Regions from separate parts of the Streptomyces sp. NPDC101151 genome, predicted to be linked through region 1. Evidence: riboswitches for the same ligand, from Rfam matches in the RefSeq annotation. Region 1 holds a riboswitch; the other holds the start of a gene.
The links. A riboswitch is a leader RNA that binds a small molecule or an ion and turns the genes downstream of it on or off. The one in region 1 is predicted to bind glycine.

Region 2: another riboswitch for glycine. It lies ahead of gcvP (aminomethyl-transferring glycine dehydrogenase); the one in region 1 lies ahead of gcvT (glycine cleavage system aminomethyltransferase GcvT).

What each region holds. Positions count from the first base shown of each region.
Region 1 covers NZ_JBIWPP010000029.1:50,430-54,623, forward strand. The annotation lists gene ACIRU3_RS35940 (enhanced serine sensitivity protein SseB C-terminal domain-containing protein) at 7-786, opposite strand; gene ACIRU3_RS35945 (enhanced serine sensitivity protein SseB) at 998-1,789, opposite strand; gene ACIRU3_RS35950 (AAA family ATPase) at 1,863-2,528, opposite strand; glycine riboswitch at 2,706-2,803, shown strand; gene gcvT (glycine cleavage system aminomethyltransferase GcvT) at 2,960-4,078, shown strand.
Region 2 covers NZ_JBIWPP010000017.1:9,520-13,713, reverse strand. The annotation lists gene gcvP (aminomethyl-transferring glycine dehydrogenase) at 1-2,553, opposite strand, end outside; glycine riboswitch at 2,728-2,822, opposite strand; gene ACIRU3_RS27435 (PRC-barrel domain-containing protein) at 2,942-3,313, shown strand; gene ACIRU3_RS27430 (DNA polymerase IV) at 3,235-4,194, opposite strand, start outside.

The DNA.
Region 1 (4,194 bases):
GTGCTGTCAGTAGCCGCCGTGCACCGGCGGGTACCCGTATCCGGCGGCCGGGGCCTGGGGCTGGACCTGGAGTTGGGGCTGCGGCGCGGCCGCGTGGGATTCACGGTCGTAGAACGGGCGGGCGTTGGCCCGCATCCACATCACGACCGGGTCGTAGTCGTCGGTCATCGCGACCGTCGACACCGGCAGCCCCTCCGGGACCGCCCCGACGGACTGCTGCATCATGGCGCGCACCGAGTCGACCGCGGCCGGCGAGGTGTCGTACACGTCCAGGCCGACGGCGAGGTACGGCGCCCCGAGCGCGGGCTGCACCCAGGCGCGGCGCAGGGCGCGCAGGGCCGGGGTGCGGTGGGCGTTCTGCGCGAGCAGGGCGTAGAACTGCGGGATCTCGATGCCGGGTTCGGACAGGCGCAGGGGGCCGGCGGGCTGGCGGTCCAGGCCGGTGGCGATGCGGCGCAGGTCCAGCCAGGGGATGCCGACGCCGCCGCCCTGGGCGTGCGGGTTGAGCCAGAGGCCGTAGTGGTCGGGGTAGAGAGTGCGGGCGACGTCCAGTCCGTCGACCACTTCATAGGAACGGTTCCAGCCGCTCGCCGAGAGTTCCTGTGCGGAGGTGACACAGGGGGCGTAGCTGAAGCCGTCGACTTCCATGTTCCCGTACTGGGCGTCGGGCGAGCCGGCCTGGCCGTGCCACAGGAGCATCCAGATCTGGCCGGAGGAAGGGGTGGCGAGAGCGCGCAGCAATGCCTCGTAGGCGTCGTAGCGCCCGGGGGTGACCTGGCGCAGCATGTGCTCGACGCTGCCGCTTGGGCTCGCGCTCACCTGTCTTACCGCCCCTTCAATTCTTGCCCCGCGTTCGGACACAGCTTAAGCGCCCGGCAGCTCGGAGCCTCGTGTTCGTCGGCGAGTGCGGGTTCGTGGTGGGTTCTCGTGCCCCGCGGCGAGCCGCATATCGGACACGGCCCCAAGGCCCCTCGGTCGGTGTCCCGGAGCCGGCTGGTCAGTGACCGTGCTGGTAGAAGGGGCGGACGTGCGCCTTCAGCCACTCGCCCACGGGGTCCTGGGCCACGTCGAGCAGGACCAGGTTGACCGGCCACGGGACCGGACCCTTGCCGAGGGCCCTGCCCAGAGCCTCCAGGGGAAGGGCTCGCAGGTCGCCCTCCCACTGGGAGAGCTCCACCCCCACGAACATCACCGGGTCGGCCGTCTCGATGGCGGCGAGGCAGCGGCGGGCGCTGAGGACCACGCCCGTCGCGGCGAACTCGGCGGAGGCGGCGGCGAGGAAGTCCACCGGGTCGTCCTGCCAGTCGGGCTCGAAGAGACGGACCCGGCCGCCGACGCCGGGGCCGTCCAGCGGGGTGCGGCCCGCGCGGCACAGCTCGGCCACCGCCTCGGGCGGGAGCGGGACACCGACCACACCGCCGGGATTGACGGCCATCCCGGCCTGCGGGGGCAGGCCGCGCGCGAACTCCACCGCCGGGGCGATGGTGTACGACATCTGGGAGCCGGCCGCCTGCCGGAGCTGCTCCTCGGAGCTGAAGACCGGGACGTACACCTGGCCCTCGATCTCCATGGTGGGCAGGTCCAGCGGGCCGCTGTGCGGACCGCCGCCGCCCGGCAGGGGGATCCAGACGAAGCTGCGGCCCAGGACCTCGATGATCCGTCCGCCCGCGGAGGGTATGCCGAGGGAGGCCGAGAGCACCTCCTCCAGCTCGTTGCCGGGCCAACCGCCGTGCGGGTGGGGGTGTGCCTGTGCCGGGAAGTCCGCGGGAATGTCCGCCGGGAAGTCCATCTGCCTACCGCCTGCTGGGAACCATGCTGTGGATCAGAAGGCTAGCGGGTGCCTGTGACAGACCTGGGTCCGATCAGCCGGAGAAGGCAATGCGGTGCAGTACGTCCGCCGCGTCCCGGTCCAGCAGCACCGCGGAGCCGCAGCCGGCGGGCAGCTCGCCCCGCTCCACCTCGCGCAGCAGCCGGGCGGTCGTACGGCGGTGGCGGCCGAAGGCGTACCGGGACACGCCGCGGCCGCGTTCACGCTGGCCCGCCCGGGCGATGCCGGGAGTGACGTCGAGGAGGACCAGGTGCAGGGTGCCGCCGCGGCGACGGGCCTCGCGGGCCAGCCAGCCGCGCACCCAGGCCTGGGTGCCGCAGTCGTGCACGACGACTCCCTCGCCGGTGCGCAGGGCGCGGCGCAGTCCGGCGAAGTGGGCGAGGCGGACCAGGGGGCGGTAGAGCGCGTAGGGGAGGAAGCGGGGCGTGCGGGCGTCCCAGCGGTCGCGCGCGTCCTGGGAGTCGATGCGGTGGCCGGGGACCGCGCGGTGCATCAGGGTGGACTTGCCGCTGCCGGGCAGGCCGGTGATCACCACCAGGTCCTGGGGGTCGAAGAGCAGGGCGCGCGGGCTGCGGCCGGCGCGGTCGCGCAGGTCCCGGACGACCGGGGCCGGGCGCTCGGCGCAGCGCTCGCGGGCCGGGACGGAGGGCTGCTTCGGCATCGCGATGCCGGTGGTGGCGTAGGCCGTCGTCCTGTTCACCGTGATCGTCCTCCCCTGTGGGCTCGGGAAACCCTTGCCCTAAGAATGTAAAGAGAAGGTAATGCGCCGTGTCCAGTGGTTGGGTGCGCGTAGTGCCACAGGTCGGTTACAGATGCGGCCCTGACGGGTGAGGGCGTGGCGTGCAATGATGTGCGCGCCAACTGCATACCGGCCGCTTGAATCCGCGCGGGAGAGTTCCCAGCAGTCTTCGCTGGGACGCCGAAGGAGCAAGTCCCTCCCTTGAATCTCTCAGGCCCCGTTACCGCGCGGGCGAGGCACATCTGAAAAGCGGGTCGCTGTGACAGTGGCTCCACCCAAGGTGCAAACCGTGATCGTCCCTGTGGCGGTCTCGGCGAACCTCTCAGGTTCCGATGACAGATGGGGAGGAACGTTCCTCGCCCGTCATGCCTGCCCTGGGAGACGACCGACCGATGAGCAGTACCGAACCCCGTCTTACCGCGCTCGATGCGCTGCATCGCTCGCTCGGTGCGACGATGACCGACTTCGCCGGCTGGGACATGCCCCTGCGCTACGGCTCCGAGCGCGACGAGCACCTCGCGGTGCGGACCAAGGCCGGTCTCTTCGACCTCTCGCACATGGGCGAGATCACCGTGACCGGACCGCAGGCGGCCGCCCTCCTGAACTTCGCCCTGGTGGGCAACATCGCCTCCGTCGGCGTCGGCCGCGCCCGCTACACCATGATCTGCCGGGCCGACGGCGGCATCCTGGACGACCTGATCGTCTACCGGCTGGCCGAGACCGAGTACATGGTCGTGGCCAACGCCTCCAACGCCCAGGTGGTGCTGGACGCGCTGACCGAGCGGGCCGAGGGCTTCGACGCCGAGGTGCGCGACGACCGTGACGCCTACGCGCTGATCGCGGTCCAGGGGCCCGAGTCCCCCGGCATCCTGAAGTCCCTCACGGACGCCGACCTGGACGGCCTGAAGTACTACGCGGGCCTGCCCGGCACCGTCGCCGGCGTCCCCGCCCTGATCGCCCGCACCGGCTACACCGGCGAGGACGGCTTCGAGCTGTTCGTGAAGCCGGAGCACGCCGTGGAGCTGTGGCAGGCGCTGACCAAGGCCGGCGAGGGCGTCGGCCTGGTGCCCTGCGGCCTGTCCTGCCGGGACACCCTGCGCCTGGAGGCGGGCATGCCGCTGTACGGGCACGAGCTGACCACGTCCCTGACGCCGTTCGACGCCGGGCTCGGCCGGGTGGTGAAGTTCGAGAAGGAGGGCGACTTCGTGGGCCGCGAGGCGCTCAGCGAGGCCGCCTCCCGCGCCCAGGAGAACCCGCCGCGGGTCCTCGTCGGCCTGATCGCCGAGGGCCGCCGGGTGCCGCGTGCCGGGTACGCCGTCGTCGCGGGCGGCGAGGTCATCGGCGAGGTCACCTCGGGCGCCCCCTCCCCCACCCTGGGCAAGCCGATCGCCATCGCGTACGTCGACGCGGCGCACGCGGCGCCGGGCACCGAGGGCGTCGGTGTGGACATCCGGGGCAGCCACGAGCCGTACGAGGTCGTGGCGCTGCCCTTCTACAAGCGCCAGAAGTAGACACCCGGGCGCGGTCCGTACCGATCACGTGACCCTGCGCACACCTCACCTGCTCGCCAGCAGTTCCAGTAATCCCCCATTCATCAGCACTCCCGCGCGTACAGGAGAATTCAGGC
Region 2 (4,194 bases), on a different contig from region 1:
CGGGAAGGACATCGTCGGCGCGTGGAAGCCGTAGTCGATCAGGCGCTTCGCCACGTCGTCCACGCTCACGCCGGTCGCCTTGGTCAGCGGGCGCAGGTCGATGATGCACTCGTGCGCCACCAGGCCGCCGGGGCCCGTGTAGAGCACCGGGTAGTGCGGCTCCAGGCGCTTGGCGATGTAGTTCGCGGAGAGCACGGCCACCTGGGTGGCGCGCTTGAGGCCCTCGCCGCCCATCAGACGGACGTACGCCCACGAGATCGGCAGGATGCCCGCGCTGCCCCACGGCGCCGCCGAGATCGGGCCGACGCCCGTCTCCGGGCCGGCCGCGGGCTGCATCGGGTGGTTGGGCAGGTACGGCGCCAGGTGCGCGCGGACCGCGACCGGGCCGACGCCGGGGCCGCCGCCGCCGTGCGGGATACAGAAGGTCTTGTGCAGGTTCAGGTGCGAGACGTCGCCGCCGAAGTGCCCCGGCTTGGCGAGGCCGACCAGTGCGTTGAGGTTCGCGCCGTCGACGTACACCTGGCCGCCGGCCTCGTGCACCTGGGCGCAGATGTCGGCGACGTGCTCCTCGAACACACCGTGGGTGGACGGGTAGGTGATCATCAGGACGGCCAGCTCGTCACGGTGCTGCTCGATCTTCGTCCGCAGGTCCTCGACGTCGATCTCGCCGTCCTCGGCGGTCTTCACGACGACGACCTTCATGCCGGCCATCACGGCACTGGCGGCGTTGGTGCCGTGCGCGGAGGAGGGGATGAGGCAGATGATGCGCTGCTTGTCGCCGTTGGCGCGGTGGTAGCCACGCACGGCCAGCAGCCCGGCCAGCTCGCCCTGGGAGCCGGCGTTCGGCTGGAGCGAGACCTTGTCGTAGCCGGTGACCTCGGCGAGACGGTCCTCCAGCTCATGGATGAGCGTGAGGTAGCCCTCGGCCTGCTCGGCGGGCGCGAACGGGTGCAGCTGGCCGAACTCGGGCCAGGTGACCGGCTCCATCTCCGTGGTCGCGTTGAGCTTCATGGTGCAGGAGCCCAGCGGGATCATGCCGCGGTCGAGCGCGTAGTCGCGGTCGGCCAGCTTGCGCAGGTAGCGCAGCATCGCGGTCTCGGAGCGGTGCTCGTGGAAGACCGGGTGGGTCAGGTAGTCGTCGGTGCGCAGCAGCGCCTCGGGCAGGGCCTCCCCGGTCGCGGCGTCCAGCGCCTCGATGTCGCCCTCGACACCGAACGCGGACCACACGGCGGCCAGCTGGGCCCGGTTGGTGGTCTCGTCACAGGCGAGGGAGACGAGGTCGGCGTCGACCGGACGCAGGTTGACCCCCTTCTCACGGGCGGCGGCGACGACCTCGGCGGCCTTGCCGGGCACGCGCGCGGTGAGGGTGTCGAAGTAGGAGCCGTGCACGATCTCCACACCGCCGGCCTTCAGGCCCTCGGCGAGGACCGTGGCGTAGCGGTGGGTACGGCGGGCAATGACCCTGAGGCCCTCGGGGCCGTGGTAGACGGCGTACATGCCCGCCATCACGGCGAGCAGCACCTGCGCGGTGCAGATGTTGCTGGTGGCCTTCTCGCGGCGGATGTGCTGCTCACGGGTCTGCAGCGCGAGGCGGTAGGCCTTGTTTCCGTCGGCGTCGACGGAGACGCCGACGAGACGGCCGGGCAGGCTGCGCGCGAACTTCTCGTGCACCGCCATGTAGCCGGCGTGCGGACCGCCGAAGCCCATCGGCACGCCGAAGCGCTGGGTGGTGCCGACGGCGATGTCCGCGCCCAGCTCACCGGGCGAGACCAGCAGGGTGAGGGCCAGCAGGTCGGCGGCGACGGTGACGAGCGCGCCCAGCTCGTGCGCCTGGTCGATGACCGGCTTGATGTCGCGTACGACGCCGGAGGCGCCGGGGTACTGGACCAGCACGCCGTTGATCTCGCGCGCGGCGATGTCGGCCGGGATGCCGTCGCTGAGGTCGGCGACGACGACCTCCACACCGGTCGGCTCGGCGCGGGTCTCGATGACGGCGATGGTCTGCGGCAGCGCGTCCGCGTCGATCAGGAACAGGCCCTTCTTGTTCTTGCCCATGCGCCGGGACAGCGCCATCGCCTCGGCGGCGGCCGTGCCCTCGTCGAGCAGGGAGGCGCCGGAGGTGGGCAGGCCGGTCAGCTCGGCGACCATCGTCTGGAAGTTCAGCAGGGCCTCCAGGCGGCCCTGCGAGATCTCCGGCTGGTACGGCGTGTAGGCCGTGTACCAGGCCGGGTTCTCCATGACGTTGCGCAGGATGACCGGCGGGGTGAAGGTGCCGTGGTAGCCGAGGCCGATCATGGAGCCGAGGACCTGGTTGCGGTCGGCGAGCGAGCGCAGCTCGGCGAGCACCTCGGCCTCGGTGCGGGCGCCCGGCAGGTCCAGGGCGTCGGCATTCTTGATCACATCCGGGACCGCGGCGGCGGTCAGCTCGTCGAGGGAGCCGTAGCCGACGTGCGCGAGCATCTTGTCCCGCGCCTCCTCGTCGGGCCCGATGTGGCGCTGCTCGAAGGGGATGCCCGCTTCGAGCTCGGAGAGCGGAATGCGATGGGCGGTCATTGCGGAGGCCTCCTGGTCTGACGCGACCTTCGAGGGGCACCACGGCGCGGATACCCCGACGGCCTCCCCCTCTGTCATCTCAACCTGAGAGCTTCACCGGGCGCCCGCGGGTCCCGGCTTTCACCGTCGGTGAGGGCGGGTGCCGTCGGCACTCGCCCTGCTTTCCAGAGTGACCTCGTCCGTGCGGTACGTGAGCCTGAGAGATTCCGGGGAGGATTTGCTCCTTCGGCGCCTCCGAGGTGATCGGAGGACTCTCCCGCACGGGGTCAGCAGCCGCTGTCAGCCTACCAGCGAGGTCAACGCCCGAGTCCTCGAGTGGCCGCCTCCTTGAATGTGCTCTTTTGTAGTGCTTACGGATGAGTTGCGACCAAGTGGAGGGAGAGGGACCGTGCAGACCGATATCGATCCGCGCAACCTGATCGGCCGCAAGGCGTTCGACCGCAATGGCACCAAGATCGGCACCATCGACGAGGTGTATCTCGACGACGCGACGGGTGTGCCGGAGTGGGCGGCCATACGGACCGGTCTGTTCTCCCGGGACGCCTTCGTCCCGCTGGAGCCCAGCGAACTGATCGAGGGCGCCCTCCGGGTTCCCTTCGAACGCGCGCTCATCAAGGACGCCCCGGACTTCGGGGTGGGCCGCCACCTCTCCCCCGAGCAGGAACTCCAGCTCTACCACCACTACGGACTCGACGTGACCTCACCCTCCCCGCTCCCGGACCGCGACTTCGGGAAGCTGGCGGGCACGGAGGAGACGTGAACCGCTCCGGCCGGTGAGGCGTCCGTCCCTCCTTCGGACGCTTCCCCCGGACCCTCGGCCCGGGGCGGCGGGCCCGGCGCGCCGGGGACCAGCGGCAGCGGATCCACCGGCTCCAGGCCGGGGTCGTCGACCCGGAAGGTGCGGACCCGTCCCGGCGGCGAGTCCGGTGTCTCGAAGCGCACGGTGACCCGGCCCAGGCCGCTGCCCTGCACCCAGCCGTACCCGTGCTCGGCATGCCGTACGTCGTGCCCCGCACGCCAGTGCCGTTCGACGGGCTCCGGATGCTCCTGAACCGCCTCCGGCGCGGACTCCTCCGGCGTCTCCGCGGCCCGCTCGCCCGCCGCCTGCGCGAACAGGTCCTCCTGGGTGTAGTCGGCGAGCCCCGAGACACCCACGCCGAGCAGCCGCACCCCGCCCGTGGTGTCCACCGACTCCAGCAGCCGCGCGGCCGCCTCACGGATCACCGCCGGATCGTCGGTGGGCCCCCTGAGCGTCTCGGAGCGGGTCAGCGTCGAGAAGTCGTACCGCCGCACCTTCAGCACGATGGTCCGCCCCGACAGCCCGGCCCCGCGCAGCCGCCGCACACACCGGTCCGCGAGCCGCTGCACCTCCAGGCCGACCCGCAGCCGGTCATGGATGTCCACGTCATAGGTGTCCTCCACCGACACCGACTTGGTCTCCCGCTCGGCCACCACGGGCCGGTCGTCGCGCGCCAGCGCCATGGCGTACAGCGCGTGCCCGTGCGCCTTGCCGAGCAGTCGTACGAGTTCGTCCTCACCCGCCTCGGCCAGCTCTTCGACGGTGGTGATCCCGGCGCGCCGCAGATGGTCACCGGTCGCCGGACCGACCCCGGGCAGGGTCCGCACCGGCATGGGGCCCAG